DNA from 2 places in the Flavobacterium oryzicola genome. Region 2 is predicted to be linked to the other one. Evidence: riboswitches for the same ligand, from Rfam matches in the RefSeq annotation. Region 2 holds a riboswitch; the other holds the start of a gene.
What was found. A riboswitch is a leader RNA that binds a small molecule or an ion and turns the genes downstream of it on or off. The one in region 2 is predicted to bind S-adenosylmethionine.
Positions count from the first base shown of each region.

Region 1: it holds a riboswitch for S-adenosylmethionine, as region 2 does, so the genes downstream of both, PQ463_RS20385 (alpha/beta fold hydrolase) here and PQ463_RS11725 (TlpA disulfide reductase family protein) in region 2, are expected to answer to the same signal.

Region 1 is NZ_CP117879.1:4,837,808-4,845,950, forward strand. It holds gene PQ463_RS20375 (homoserine dehydrogenase family protein) at 1-722, shown strand, start outside; gene PQ463_RS20380 (hypothetical protein) at 1,361-1,576, shown strand; SAM riboswitch class I at 1,768-1,875, shown strand; gene PQ463_RS20385 (alpha/beta fold hydrolase) at 1,953-2,936, shown strand; gene thrA (bifunctional aspartate kinase/homoserine dehydrogenase I) at 2,938-5,352, shown strand; gene PQ463_RS20395 (OsmC family protein) at 5,482-5,907, shown strand; gene PQ463_RS20400 (trans-sulfuration enzyme family protein) at 6,095-7,267, shown strand; gene PQ463_RS20405 (alpha/beta hydrolase) at 7,363-7,875, shown strand; gene PQ463_RS20410 (RDD family protein) at 7,936-8,143, shown strand, end outside.
Region 2 is NZ_CP117879.1:2,914,535-2,922,677, reverse strand. It holds gene PQ463_RS11735 (PAS domain-containing sensor histidine kinase) at 1-2,211, shown strand, start outside; gene PQ463_RS11730 (response regulator) at 2,214-2,663, shown strand; SAM riboswitch class I at 2,886-2,986, shown strand; gene PQ463_RS11725 (TlpA disulfide reductase family protein) at 3,226-4,215, shown strand; gene PQ463_RS11720 (aminotransferase class V-fold PLP-dependent enzyme) at 4,404-5,876, shown strand; gene PQ463_RS11715 (cupin domain-containing protein) at 6,142-6,618, shown strand; gene PQ463_RS11710 (TolC family protein) at 6,944-8,143, shown strand, end outside.

The DNA of each region.
Region 1 (8,143 bases), 1.9 Mb from region 2:
CGCTTCCGATTGACTTATATAAAGAACTGCGAGCAGATCTTAAAAAGTATGATAAAGAGTTTTTATATGAAACTTCGGTCGAAACTGGAATTCCTGTTCTACAGACCTTAAGAGATTTGTACTATTCGGGAGAAAAAATTACAAAGATTCGAGGTGTTTTCTCTGATAATCTGAGTTATGTCTTTAATCGATTTTCATCAGAAGAAGTTACTTTTTCATCTGTTTTAAAAGACGCAAGCCTTTTGGGATTAATGAAATCAAATTTTAAAGAAGACCTTTCAGGAAATGATACGGCAAGGAAACTTTTGATATTGGCCAGAGAAATAGGAAAAGATTTTGAGTTTTCAGATATTAAAATTAAGCCATTTATAACCGAAGAGCATTTGGAGAAAAATGGCGTATTGAACAAAGACGCTGTCGATAAATCTTTTAAAATCGCCAAGATTACTCAAGCCGAAAATCACGTGCTTCGATATGTAGGAGAATTTGATTTAGAAAAAGGCACTTTAGAAACCAAATTAATTTCAGAACCAGCAGCTTCTCCAATCGGACAATTGAAAGGTTCTGACACTATTTTTGAAATTTATACTAAATCTTACGCCGATATTCCGATTGTAATTCAGAGTGCTCCGCCATGTAAACAGGCGATTTCGAGAGGAATTATAACCGATATTCTGAAAATTGTCGAGCGAATTAGGACTAAAGAAGCTGTTTGGCTGTAATTTTTTAGAGAAAAAAGAAAAAGGTTCTTTGATAAACTGATTTGTCAAATGGAATTATTAAGAAAAACAAGCTTGTTTTGTAAGTTTTTTACCTTTATTATTTCGTTTTCGTTTTTGTAGGATGTTTTTTGACGCTAAAAAACACATTTTCAACGAATTTTGTAATTAAATTCTTGATTTTAATTTGTGTAATAAAAAAAATATTTGCATATTTGTTATACCCAAAAACTACTAGAAATCAAATGAACTTAAAAGTCAACAAAATGTTTTGTGCCATTTCGGTTAAGACCGAGACGGGGGTCTCTATTGCTTAAAAAAATTGTAAGAATACAATAATAATATAGTAAGAGCCTCTCAAGAAATTTTGGGAGGCTTTTTAATTTACAACAAATGCAGAATTTAAATAAAATACAATATAAATCACAGATGAATAAATCCTTACAGATGAACAAGATGTTTACTGTCGCGCTTATTTGCGCATACGTCTGTTGATACTAAAAGTATATATGAGTGTAAAAACTTAAACCCTTTTGGTATCTAAAAATCCAAAAGGGTTTTTTTATTCCAGAAAACGATTTAACAAAAAGATAAACGAGAAATAAAGATTATAAAACACAACTTAACTAAAACTTAATATCATGAGCACATTGAACTACTTAGCAGAAAAAATTTCAAATTTGAAAAACAGAAGGACTAGAAAAAATAATCCGCCACCAACAAACGAATTGGCTCACCCAAGATTCGGAATAACTGAGGCTGGAATCACAGAGGAAAGTAAAGGAGCTGAGAAAAAAGCACCAAACTCTTTATTGTTTTTGATGTATTCAAAAGAAAATGACACGCTTTTTATCTAAACGGAAAAAGCATCATAAACTAGGGTAAAACCTGCTTAATTTTACTGGGCATTTTTGTTCGGTAAATTTTTGCGTATAATAGTTTTTGCTAAAGTAAGTCTCAGAAATTTAACAAACACTTTTAGATAAAATTTGTTTGTTAGAGAAAATAGTAGTTAATTTGCACTCGTTAAGTTCAAACACGTATTGAAATGTTATAAAGAAAGGACGAGGGATTAGACCCGATGAAGCCTTAGCAACCCTTCGGTAAAACGAAGAAGGTGCTACATTCTACCACGCCAAACGTGGAAAGATAACAACAAGATTTTTTCTAGTTAAACCTAGTTTTTCTTTCTAATATTTCCATATACAAGTCAATAATACAATAGATTTGAAATTGGAAAATATACCAAATCCCATTATAATTCAAGATTTCATCACAGAAAGTGGTGCAACTTATCATTCTATACCATTAAGTTTTACGCTTGCAGGACAACCGCTGCACAGCGCGCCTATTGTTTTGGTTAATCATGCTTTAACTGGAAATTCGCAAGTTACTGGCGAAAACGGCTGGTGGAATGACTTAATTGGCGAAGGTAAAACCATTGATACTGCTGTTTATACCGTTTTAGCCTTTGATATTCCTGGAAACGGAAGCAACTCTTTCTTAATCGATAACTATTTAGATTTTACAGCAAGAGACATTGCAAGAATTTTTATTGAAGGAATTAAAGCCTTACAAATTGAAAAGCTTTTTGCTGTTATTGGAGGTTCTGTAGGAGGCGGAATTGCGTGGGAAATCTTGGCATTAGCACCAAACATTACAGAAAACCTTATTCCGATTGCGAGCGACTGGAAATCGACAGACTGGCTTATCGCAAATTGCTTTTTGCAAGAGCAAATTCTAAATAATTCTTCAAAACCAATCGAAGATGCTAGAATTCACGCCATGCTTTGTTACCGTTCGCCAGAATCATTCAAAGAAAAATTCCAAAGAACCATCAATCAAGATCTTTTGATTTTTAATATAGAAAGCTGGCTGGCGCATCACGGAAAAAAATTGCAGAAAAGATTTCAGTTGTCTTCTTATAAATTAATGAATCAGTTGCTTAAAACAATTGATATTACTAGAAATAGTGAAAGTTTTGAAAACTTAATGTCTAAAACGAAAGCTTCAATTCATATTGTCGGAATCAATTCAGATTTGTTTTTTACAGCAAAAGAAAACGTAGAAACCTACGAAGAATTGAAGAAGTTTAAAGACAATGTTTTTTATAGCGAAATTGATTCGGTTCACGGACATGACGCTTTTTTAATCGAGTACAAACAATTAGATCATTTACTTGCCGACATTTTTAAGGCAGAAACAATAAAGAAATAAAATGAAAGTATTAAAATTTGGAGGTAAATCATTAGCAAACGGAGAAGGACTTAATAAAGTTGTTTCAATCATTTCTGATAAAGTAAATCAAGGTGAAAAAATTGCCGTTGTAGTATCTGCGCGTGGAAATGCGACAGATGAGCTTGAATTTATCTTAAGCATTGCGGCTAAAAATGGCAGTTACAAAGAATTATTAGAAAATTTCAAAAAATATCAAATATCAGATTATCCACAGGTTGATTTGTCTGAAGAGTTTAATGTCTTAGACAAACTTTTTGAAGGCGTAAGTTTAATTGGAGATTACAGCAAAAAAATCAAAGATCAGATTTTGTCAAAAGGTGAATTGCTTTCGGCTAAATTATTGACAGCAATTTTATTGGAAAAAGGAATTCCAGCCAATTTTGTGGATACAAGAGATCTGCTGAAAACCGATTCTAAATTTGGCGATGCACAGCCATTAGAACAGCTTTCAAAGAAAAACGTAGTAAATTATTTTAAAGAACATAACGGAGAAACGGTTAATATAGTTACAGGTTTCATTGGATCTAACAACAACAACGATACAACTACTTTAGGTAGAAATGGCAGTAACTATACCGCTTCGTTAATCGCCAATTATTTAAATGCTGAAGAACTGCAAAACTTCACGCACGTAGACGGAATCTACACAGCAAACCCAGATTTGGTTGCAGATGCTAAAAAAATCGAATATTTATCGTTTAATGAAGCAAATGAGCTGGCAAATTTTGGAGCTACAATTCTTCATGCAAAGACAATTATTCCTTTGTTAGAAAAGAATATTCCGTTACGTATTTTAAATACTTTCAACCACGAAAACCGCGGAACTTTAATTACATCGGATTCTTCTAAAGAAGGAATTAAAACACTTTCTGTATTAGAAAATGTCTCTCTTGTAAATCTTGAAGGACGCGGATTACTTGGAAAAGCTGGAGTTGATGCCCGAATTTTTAAAGTAATGGGAGATCACAATATCAGTGTGAGTATTATTTCTCAAGGCTCATCTGAAAGAGGAATCGGATTGGTTGTGGCAACTGAAAAAGCAACTCTTGCAATGGTTGAATTAGAAAAAGAGTTTGAAAATGACTTTTATTCTAAAGATGTAAATCAGATTACAGTAACAGACAATGTATCGGTAATATCGATTATCGGGCAAGATTTGAGTACTTTCCACAAACCATACACCGCTTTAATCAAAAACAAAATTGTTCCGATTTTATTCAACAACACCGTAACAGGTAAAAACGTGAGTTTAGTTGTTAAAAAAGAGGAATTAAACAAAGCTTTAAATGTTATTCACGGAGAGATTTTTGGAGTTTCAAAAAAGATCAACATTGCCATTTTCGGTCACGGATTAGTTGGAGGAACTTTAATCAATCAGATTTTAGAATCGGCTGCGGCAATTGAAAAACGTAAGGACATTAAACTGAATGTTTTCGCTATAGCGAATTCTAAAAAACTGCTTTTAAACAAATACGGAGTTAACAGCAATTGGAAAAACGATATTGCAACCAAAGGCGAAGCTTACACCATAAAAGATATTATTGCTTACGCAAATGAACATCATTTAGAAAACTTAATTGCGATTGACAATACGGCAAGTGCAACTTTCGTTGAAAATTATATTCCGCTTGTAGAAAGCAGTTTCGATTTGATTTCTTCAAATAAAGTGGCGAATACATTAACTTATGGTTTTTACAAAGAATTAAGAAAAGCTTTGGCAGAAAACCAAAAGAATTATTTATACGAAACCAATGTTGGTGCAGGATTGCCATTAATTGATACGATTAAATTGTTGCATCTTTCAGGAGAAAATATCACGAAAATCAAAGGAGTTTTCTCTGGAACATTAAGTTATTTATTCAATAATTTCTCTGCAAAAGATGCGCCTTTCAGCGAAATCTTGCAGGAAGCAATTGATAACGGATATACAGAACCAGATCCGCGTGAAGATTTATGCGGAAATGATGTTGGTAGAAAATTATTAATTTTAGCTAGAGAATTAGATTTGCAAAATGAGTTTGAGGAAATCTCAATTCAGAATTTAATTCCGGAACACTTACGTGAAGGAAGCGCTGCCGATTTCTTGACAAAATTAAAAGAGTTCGATCCAATTTATGCTAAAATAAAAGCAGAGCAACAGCCAAATCACGTTTTAAGATATATTGGTGAATTGTCTGGAGATTTGCAGAATGACAAAGGAAATTTAGAAGTAAAATTAGTTTCGGTACCTTCAGATACAGCTTTAGGCGGATTAAAAGGTTCAGATTCTTTCTTCGAAATTTATACAGAATCTTATGGAGATCGTCCAATCGTTATTCAGGGAGCTGGTGCAGGTTCTGCAGTGACGGCAAGAGGGGTTTTCGGAGATATTTTGAGATTGTCTGATAAAGGGTAATAAATTCAGTTTGTCATTGCGAGGAACGAAGCAATCACATTTGCAAAATCAAGCTTTGTGTCATTGTTAGTGAGGTTGCTTCGTTCCTCGCAATGACAAGAATAAAAAAAACAAAAAAATAACAACACAATGAAAGTAACTTTAAACAGAGTAAATGACGCATTTCATTTCAAAGTAAAAAATGAACGCGGACACGTAGTTGACGTTGATAGCAGAGCCGAATTTGGCGGAAGCGATTTAGGTGCAAGTCCAATGGAATTGGTATTGATGGGAGTTGCGGGTTGTAGCGCTATTGATATGATTTCGATCTTAAAAAAACAGCGTCAGGAAATCACTTCTTTTAATGCTGAGGTTGAAGGAACACGAGTGCAAATCGAAGAGGCAAAACCTTTTAAAGAAATCGATGTGGTTTTCTATTTAGAAGGAGAAATCAATCCAGAAAAAGCAAAAAAAGCAGCACAACTTTCTTTTGAGAAATATTGTTCAGTTGCCAAAACGGTAGAACCGACAGCAACCATTAACTACAAAGTTGTCTTGAACAACGAAGCTTTATAAATTAGTTAATTAGAGAATTGGATAATTAGAAAATTAGATAATTCTTTTGACCTCTTAAAATGAAATTCGCTTTGGTTCTTAGTGAAGCTTTGTGTTTCCTTTGAGAGTCTCTGTGAAATTTATATAAAAATAGAATTAGTGCTAATTAGTGCAATTCGTGTTAAAACAAAAAAAACAAAACAACACAATGAATACAGAAGAATTTGGTTTTGAAACACAAGCCATTAGAACACAATTAGAAAGATCTCAGTATCTAGAGCATTCGGTGCCATTATACTTATCGTCAAGTTTTATATTTGAAGATGCAGAAGATATGCGAGCTTCGTTTACAGAAGAAAAAGAAAGAAATATTTACAGCCGTTTCAGTAACCCAAATACAACTGAATTTGTAGAAAAGATCTGCAAAATGGAAGGAGCTGATTCTGGTTATGCTTTCGCAACGGGAATGGCAGCAGTATATTCTACTTTTGCAGCATTGTTAAATTCTGGAGATCATATTGTTTCTGCAAGCAGTGTTTTTGGTTCTACTCACGCTTTGTTTATGACTTATTTCCCAAAATGGAACATCGAAACTTCTTATTTTGAAATCAATAAGCCGGAAACAATCGAGAGTTTTATTAAGCCAAACACCAAAATATTATACGCCGAATCTCCAACAAATCCAGGAGTTGATGTAATCGATTTAGAATTGTTAGGAAATATTGCTAAAAAACACAATTTGATTTTAATTATCGACAACTGTTTTGCAACGCCATATTTACAGCAGCCAATTAAATTTGGAGCACATTTGGTTATCCATTCAGCAACAAAATTAATTGATGGACAAGGACGTGTTTTAGGTGGAGTAACAGTTGGAGATGCAGAATTAATCAGACAGATTTATTTGTTTTCAAGAAATACAGGGCCAGCTTTGTCGCCGTTTAATGCTTGGGTTCTTTCAAAAAGTTTAGAAACATTGGCAGTTCGCGTTGACAGACATTGCGAAAATGCTTTAAAAGTAGCTGAGTTTTTAGAAAGTCATCCAAATGTAAACAGCGTAAAATATCCGTTCTTGAAATCGCATCCGCAATACGAAATTGCTAAAAAACAGATGAAAGCTGGTGGAAACATCATCGCATTTGAAATTAAAGGCGGAATCGAAGCAGGAAGAAAATTCTTGAATTCAATTCAACTTTGTTCGTTATCAGCAAATATTGGAGATACAAGAACAATTGTTACGCATCCAGCTTCTACAACACACAGCAAATTATCTGAAGAAGATCAATTAGCAGTTGGAATCACACAAGGTCTTGTTCGTGTTTCTGTTGGTTTAGAAACAGTTGAAGATGTAATTGCAGATTTGAAACAAGCGTTGGCTTAAACATAAAATATAATACTTTTGAAGGGCTATTTTTTTGAGATAGCCCTTTCTTTGTTATTGAAAGAACCACTTTTCTTAATTTAGTTTTGCAACATATGAAAAAACCAAGATTGCTTTTGCTGTCAGATTTGTTTGGAGGCAATCCTGAATGGATTCAGAATTATATCGAAATTTTAGAAATTAAATTTGATGTTCAATATTATGATGTTTTAAAATTAGCTCAGATTGATTCTTCAAGTGATGAAAAGGAAATCCATAATCAATTTTTGAATGGCGGAATTGAAAAAGCAGTAAATAAATTACTGGATTTTGAAAGGGAAGATGCCGCAGTTTTAGGTTTTAGCATTGGTGGAACAATTGCTTGGAAAGCTTGCTTAAGAAGTTTAAAAGTTACAGAGTTAGTAGCTGTCTCTTCGACAAGATTGCGTTTTGAAAATGAAGTTCCCAATTGTAAAATCAAACTTTATTTTGGAGAGAAGGATTCAAATATTCCAAAATATAAATGGTTTTCAGAGCTCAGAATTTCAAATTTAATTTTTGAAAATCAAGATCATCTTTTGTATCAGGAAAAAGAGAATGCTTTTCTTATTTGTAGTAATTTTTTGTAATTAATACTTTAAAAGGTATATTTTTGTGGATCTTGAATATTTAATAATCAAAGTGAAAAAATGGCTAATTCTACATATGTGGTGGAAAAGAAATTGTTGACATCTGATCGTGATCGTTTCTTTAATGGTATTATTGATTTTGTTTTTATTTCAGTAAGCATATTTGTTTTTACGCTTGTGATTGTAATTATGGGTAATGTTTTTCAATGGGATATTTATAGTGTTTGGGTAGAAATTATGATAAGCCTTGGGCTAGTAGGGACATATC
Region 2 (8,143 bases):
TATGTATTTGATCTGGATTATAAGTTTACTTATGCCAATAAAGCTCTATTGACAATGTGGGGTAAATCGGCTGAGGATGCTATAGGACGCGGATTAATAGAAAACGGATATGAAGATTGGCATGCCGAAATGCACGAAAAGGAAATAGATACTGTAGTGGCTGAAAAAAAAGCTATTAGAGGAACTGTTTCTTTTCCGCATGCAGAACTCGGAAGAAGAATTTACGACTATATTTTTGTTCCAGTTTTTAATGAAAAAGGAGAAGTCGAACTTGTGGTTGGAACTACAAGGGATATTACTGAAAGTAAACAGGCAGAAGAAAAACTGCAGCAAAGTGAAAGCCGTTTTCGCAAAATGATTCATCAGACGCCGGCTCCAACTTTGGTGTTAAAAGGTGACGATTTAATTATTGAGCAGATAAATAAACAGATGCTGCAAATGATTGGCCGTGGTGAAGAAATTATTGGCATGCGATTGATTGATGTGCTGCCTGAGCTTGAAGGCCAATATGTATGGGAGCAGGTTTTAAAGGTTTATAACGAAGGAATTCCTTTTGATCAAAGTGAAGTTCTTGTGCCACACAATCGAACGGGAGAATTAAAAAACTATTATTATAATTTAACGTATCGACCTTTAATTGAAGAAGGGGAGATAACAGGAATGATACAAGTGGCGGTTGAGGTTACAGAACAAGTTGAAGCCCGTCAGAAAATGGAAAAAAGCGAAAACCGTTTTCGAGCTTTAGTCAATGCATCTTCTGATTTGGTTTATCGTATGGATGCCGATTGGATGGTGATGCAAAGTCTTGAAGGAGGAGGAAGGCTTTCTGGCTCTGGTGGCCATAGCGTCAATTGGCTAGATAAATTTGTTCATCCTAGCGATTTGGAACAAGCAGTTCATCTGATTTCTAAATCTATCGTAGAGAAAAGCATTTTTGAAATGGAACACAGAATTATTAAAGAAGATGATTCTGTACGATGGGTTTTCTCCAGAGTGGTTCCGATATTAGATGAAAAAGAAAAAATTGTAGAATGGTTTGGCGCTGCTAGTGATATTACTTCACAAAAAGAACTTCAAAATGTTATTGCAGAAAGCGAAGAGAAATTTAGGCAGCTTGCAGATTTGGTGCCGCAAATTATCTGGACCGCACAACCCGATGGATTTGTAGATTATTTCAACAGCAGATGGTATGAGTACACTGATCTTAACGAGCATGAATTTGGCGATTCAAGTTGGGTTCCAGCGCTCCATCCTGACGATGTTTACGATGTTTTAAGAACTTGGTACCAAAGCGTTAATGCGGGTTCTTCTTATCAAATGGAATTTCGTTTAAAAAATGGAATTTCGAAAGAATACCATTGGTTTTTGAGTAAAGCACTTCCTATTAGAGATAAAGAAGGAATCATTACCAATTGGTTTGGCACCTGCACCGATATTCATGAACAAAAATCGATTACCGAAAAACTGGAAATTTTGGTAGCAGACCGCACCAAAGAACTCCAACGTTCAAATGATGATTTGCAGCAATTTGCCCATGTTGCATCGCACGATTTAAAAGAACCCGTTAGAAAAATAAAAACATTTGTAAGCCGTTTAGAAGACCATCTCGAAAATCAGCTGGATGAATCGACAACGAGATATGTTGAAAGAATCCATGTAGCGGCAGACAGAATGTTTACTATGATTGACGGTGTGCTTGCCTATTCTAAAATCAATGCCGACTCGCAAAAAGCAACAATCGTTGATCTCAATGAAGTCATAAAAAGCATAGAAACCGATCTTGAAATTTCACTTCAAAGAACAGGCGGAAATATTTATTATCAAGGGCTTCCTGTTATTGAAGGAGCTTCCGTACTACTCTATCAGTTATTCTATAATCTGATAAACAATTCTATTAAATTTGCTAGAGAAAATGTTCCGCCACTGATTACCATTAATGCAAAAGAACAAATTGAAGGCGGTAGAAGGACAGCTGTAATTACGGTAGAAGACAACGGAATTGGGTTTGATCTCGATCAGACTGGACGCATTTTTGAAACTTTTACCCGTCTAAACTCTAAAGACCGTTATGAAGGAACTGGCTTAGGATTATCTCTTTGTAAAAAAATAGCGGAACGTCACGGAGGAAACATTACCGCAACCGGAATTGCTGATAAAGGAGCTGTTTTTAGTATTACACTGCCATTTGAACAAAGAGAAAAAGATATTTAATCATGAGTAAGAAAATAATATTATTAGCTGACGATGATCAAGATGACGCAGAAATGTTTTGCGAAGCCTTGGCTGATATAGATGAAAATATTGTTTGTCATTGTGCAGAAAATGGTGATAAAGCATTGAAAATGCTGAAAAATCAAGATAAAATTCCAAGTGTCGTTTTTTTAGATTTAAATATGCCTATTATGAATGGGTGGGAATGTTTGAAACAATTAAAATCGGAAGAGAATTTTAAAGATATTCCGGTAATTATGATTTCTACTTCTTCGCACAAAAATGATATGGAAGCAGCTGGGAACCTTGGAGCATTCTGTTATTTTGTGAAGCCAAATAATTTTAACGATCTAAAACAAGTCCTCGGATTAATTACTTCAAATCTCGAAAACGGATTCAAAGAGCCTCTTTTAAATCTGGAAAAGAATAAATATCTGCATCTTTTTCTTTAGAATTTATAAATGCATTTCGATTCAGAATCTAAAAAACGTATGAATTTCTTTTATAAATAAGAATTTCAAAATAAACTTATTTTTTGTTTTAATGTTTTGATTATAAGTGTTTTATTGGGTTGTTAAAAAGCGCTTTTTTAATTAATTTGAAAAAAACAAAATTTAAACTTGATTAATTCGGTAGAATTACTATATATTTGTATCAGAAAAATTATAAAATGATACTTATCCAGAAAGACTGAGGGAATAGGCCCATTGAAGTCTTAGCAACCTGTTGCCGAATAAGGTGCTAAATCCTTCCGCAAAATGCGGGCAGATAAGAAAGATTTCATCCGTAAATCTGTTTAAGATCATCCAATTAAAAATTATTAAAATGAAAACTGAATCAATTTTATATGCCGGTTATGAGCTTTTGAATATAATTTTCGAAGAAAATAGTCTGGCCGTTTTTCGAATGTAAAACACCAATTCTCTCTTAGATTTTCTTTTTAAAATGCAATTTGCTGATGGTTTTTTCATCGGCCAGAAACTCTTTTGTCTAATCTTAAAAACTAAAAATAAAATGAAAAAAATACTATTAGGTTTTGCTTTGTTTCTTGGAGTTGTTCAAACTCAGGCACAGGAAAGTAATTTACAATTAAAAGGAACTGTTGCAGATACTGTGGCGCAATACGTTTACTTGCAGAAGTTTCACAATAAAATGTTTACCACGATTGATTCGGCAAAAGTAAAAGACGGAAACTTTAGTTTTAAAACAAAAGTAAAAACACCAGATTTATACGGATTAAGCGTCAATACAGAAAGTTCGCCATTGTATGTTTTTCTTGAAAAAGACCCGATTACGGTAAAACTAAGTCCGAAGAAATATTATACAGCCTCTGTGGTTGAAGGTTCAGCTTCACAGGATTTGTTTGAAGCCTATAAAAAGAGCAAAGATGTTGAAATCAGCAAATTCATAACAGAAAATCCAAAATCTATCGTTTCGGCTTATGTATTATACAGAAACTGGTCATATAGATTAACGCCAGAGCAGATTACACAAAATATTGCTTTGCTAGATAAAAGTCTTCAAAACACCACTTACGTGAAAGAATTAAAAGAACTGGCTATTGTTTTAGACGGATTAGCAGTAGGTAAAAAAGCCCCAGATTTTACAGCCAATGATCCTGATGGAAAGCCAGTTCGCCTTTATGATAATTTGAAAGGGTATACTTTAGTAGATTTTTGGGCTTCATGGTGTGGTCCTTGCCGAAGAGAGAACCCGAATATTGTAGCGGCTTACAAAGAATTTCATGAGAAAGGGTTTAACATCGTCGGGATTTCTCTGGATAAAAAGAAAGAAAACTGGATTAAGGGAATTAAGGATGATAATTTAACCTGGACACATGTTTCTGATTTGCTTTTCTGGAACAGTGCCGTTGCCAAATTATATGGTGTAAGAGCTATTCCAGGGAATTATTTGGTAGATTCTAAAGGAATAATCGTCGCGAAAAACCTGCATGGAGAAGAGTTGCAATCTACATTAAAAAGACTTTTAGGGCAGGCAAATTAATTTATTTAAACACATAGTAACATAGTTTTTCTTTATCTAAAAAGGCATTTCATTTGTTTTAACAAACATAGCTATGTGTGAAAATCTAGATTTTTTCAAATACCTATTATTTAGAATATAATCTATGTTTCTATGTGTTTAAAAAGATTCAATCAATAATAAATTTAATTAATTAAAATGACAAGGATATGAATGCTATTGAGCCAACAACAAAACCAACAGAGCCTGAATGTTACTTTTCTAAATTTAGAGAAAATACAATAGGAATTGACCATACTTTTGAATCGGTTTATGGAGAACAAAATCTAGTTTACGCAGACTGGGTTGCCAGCGGAAGATTATACGCGCCGATTGAAGATATAATGCTCAATAAAATTGGTCCCATGATTGCCAATACGCATTCGCTTTCAAGTCAGACAGGAAAAACCTCGACTTATGCCTATCAGCATGCGAGAGATATTATTAAAAAGTCCGTTAATGCCAACGAATCGGATGTTTTGGTAACTACAGGAAGCGGTATGACGGCAGCTTTATCAAAACTGCAGCGTATTATGGCGCTTCGAACCAAATCGGAAGAAGATAGACCTGTGGTTTTTATTACTCACATGGAACATCATTCTAATCAGGTTTCGTGGTATGAAACAAATGCCGAAGTGGTTATTCTGCCGCCTGATGAGAACAATTTAGTCGACCCAAAAGCTCTTTCATCGGCAATCAAAAAATATGCAGACAGAAGCTTAAAAATCGGTTCGTTTACTGCTTGTTCGAATGTTACGGGAATTATTACGCCTTATCACGAATTAGCCAAAATCATGCATCAAAACGGCGGACTTTGTTTTGTAGATTTTGCAGCCTCAGCTCCGTATGTCAAAATCGATATGCATCCAAAAGATCCAGACGAACAATTGGATGCGATTTTCTTTTCGCCACATAAATTTTTAGGCGGACCCGGAACTTGCGGTATTTTGGTTTTTAATGAAAAATTATATCAATCTGATTTTCCTGATAATCCAGGCGGAGGAAATGTAAGATGGACTAATCCGTTAGGGAAATATTGTTACAGCGATGTAATAGAAGTAAGAGAAGATGGCGGAACTCCGGGGTTTTTGCAAGTTATTAGAACGGCATTGGCTTTAGAATTGAAAGAGCAGATGAACGTGGAGAAAATCAGAGAAAGAGAAAAAGAGTTGCTAGATCTTTGTTTTTCCAGACTTCAAAAAATACAAGGCTTATCTATTTTAGGAGATTTAACCACAGAACGAATTGGCTGTGTCTCGTTTGTGATTGAGGATATTCATTACAATTTGATCGTAAGACTTTTAAATGACCGTTTTGGGATTCAGGTTCGCGGGGGCTGGTCGTGTGCGAGTACTTATGCGCATTATCTGTTTAATATCAACGAAAAGAAATCGGCAGAAATTACAAATGAATTATTACAGCGAAATCAGACCAATAAACCAGGTTGGGTTCGTTTATCACTGCATCCAATTACAACCAATGAAGAGCTTTTTTATATCTGCGATGCGATTGAAAAAGTAGCTTCGAATTATAAAAAATGGAAAAAAGATTATGAATATAATCCGGTTTCAAATGAATTTGAGAATCCCGAGATTAAAGATACCATTGCAAGAGAAGTAAATGAATGGTTTAAGTTAGATTAAATATAGTTAGTTAAGTTTTAAACCTGACAGGTTTTAAAAACCTGTCAGGTTTCCAAAAGAGTAATATTCCGTAGGAATATCTCATCGGTAGAAAAAAAATGATATCGTTTTGCGTTGTGTCCTGTAAGGACACCTGTTTCAGGATATGATTTGCCTCGTTTATCAGACGTTCCTACGGAACGTATAAACGTGTGTTGAAATTTGATTCTACTAAGCAAACATTCCTAACGGAATGAATTGTTTTTTACCAGAATAAATATAAAGAATGAGAACAATACCAAGAAGAATCGTAACAGGCTTACGAGACGGAAAATCAATTATAGAGCAAGATGAAATCGTTTCGAATGTATCGGAACATTTTCCTGGATTAATTATTTCTGATATCTGGTCGACAGATTCTACACCCGCAAAATTTGAGGAGAAAGTTATTGAGAATACTGCTTTTCCCAATACACCAAAAAACGGAAGTTATTTCCGTTATGTTCAGATTCCGCCTGATAAAGATTTGGGTGTGATAGTCACAGAAGGAGAACCGCATCCTTTAATGCATCAGACCGACACTCTAGATTATATCATTATCATTTCTGGTGAAATTTACCTGATTGTAGACGAAGAAGAAACTTTGTTGAAAGCTGGAGATATTGTAATTCAGCGTGGCACCAATCATGCGTGGAGTAATAAATCAGACTCGCCATGCATTCAATTGGCTGTTTTACTGGATGCTGAGAAAACTGAAAAATAAAATTATAAGCCGATAACTACATTTTGATTTATTTCTAAAATTGCAATAATCTAGCTGATTGTTGCAATTTTTTTTTGTTTAAAATTGGTCTTGAGGCACTTAAAAATTGTTTCAATTTATAAATTGGAACAATTTTAAGTGTTTGTACTATAAAGTGTTGAATAATAATTGTTTAAATTTATTGTCAGAATAATTATTGCAAAAAATAATTTTAGAGTTTACGCCGTGGCTTTTTTTAAAGAAAGATTTCAAGTTTTACCGAAAGGTTGTTGAAGAATATTGATTACAGATTCCCAAAAATGAAAAATTAAATCAATATAATCGGATGTATTATTGGCAATTTAGAGTTTTAAATTTAAAATATTTGACTTTTGTCTTATTGTACTGCTGTAATTTAAGTTTTGCGCAGCAAGATACCAGTAGTCTGGCATCTGCAAAAAAGATAAGACTTGATGAGGCAATTTTATTAGGCATTAAAAATAACCGGCAATTGAAACTGGCAAATGCCGATTTGGCTATTGCCAATGAAAATGTCAGTCAGGCTAAAATTGCAAAAGCGCCAAGAATAAGTTTAAACGGTGGTTACAATTATATTGGAGATCCTAAACTTTACGAAGGATTTTATGCTAGAAATGTTACCGTATATTATTACGATCATCAGGCCTTTGCCAATATTATTTCTTCGCTCCCAATTTATGCTGGAAATGCCATTAATACCAGAATTAATCAGCAGGAATTAATTAGTGAGATGCAGGAATCGGCTGTAAAAATGACCGAAGCTGATGTCAAAAATGCCATTACCGAACAATATTTTACACTTGAGAAATTATACCGACAAATTGAGGTTACGAAACAGAATATTATCAATACTGACATTCGAATCAATCAGTTAAAATCGCGTGTAAAAAATGGTCAGAATCTTACGAGTGATCTTCTGAGAACCGAATTGCAGCAGTCTAATTTTAAGGTTTCGGTTTTTAGAAGCACCAATACGATTCAGCTTATCAGTAATTATCTGGATATATTAATCGGATTTCCGACTAATACAATTCTGAAACCCGAAGTGGCAGAAAGTATGATTCCGACAGAAAATATGAATCTGCAGGAAAGTTTAGAAGAAGCATTTCTGAATAGGGAAGAGATGAAACGGGCAGATATAAGAATTAAGTTATCAGAATCTTCATTAAGTCTCACCAAAAGCGGATTTAAACCGAGCTTAAATGCAAACTTAATTTTGAATACCGAATATCCGGCGCAGTGGCCCAATTATGTTAATATTCTCAATTATTGGGCAGCAGGACTTTCTTTGAATTGGGATATTTCGAGTTTTTATAACCTGAAACACCGCATAGGCAGCGATAAATTGGAAATCGATAAAAGCAATATAGCTCTAGAAGTGACCAAAGACCAGATTACTACCGAAGTTAAAAATGCGTACGTGAGATATGTAGAAAGCAAAGAAAATATTAAAACCTATAAAAAAGATGTAGAGCTGTCAATGAGCAATTATAAAATTGTAAAAAGC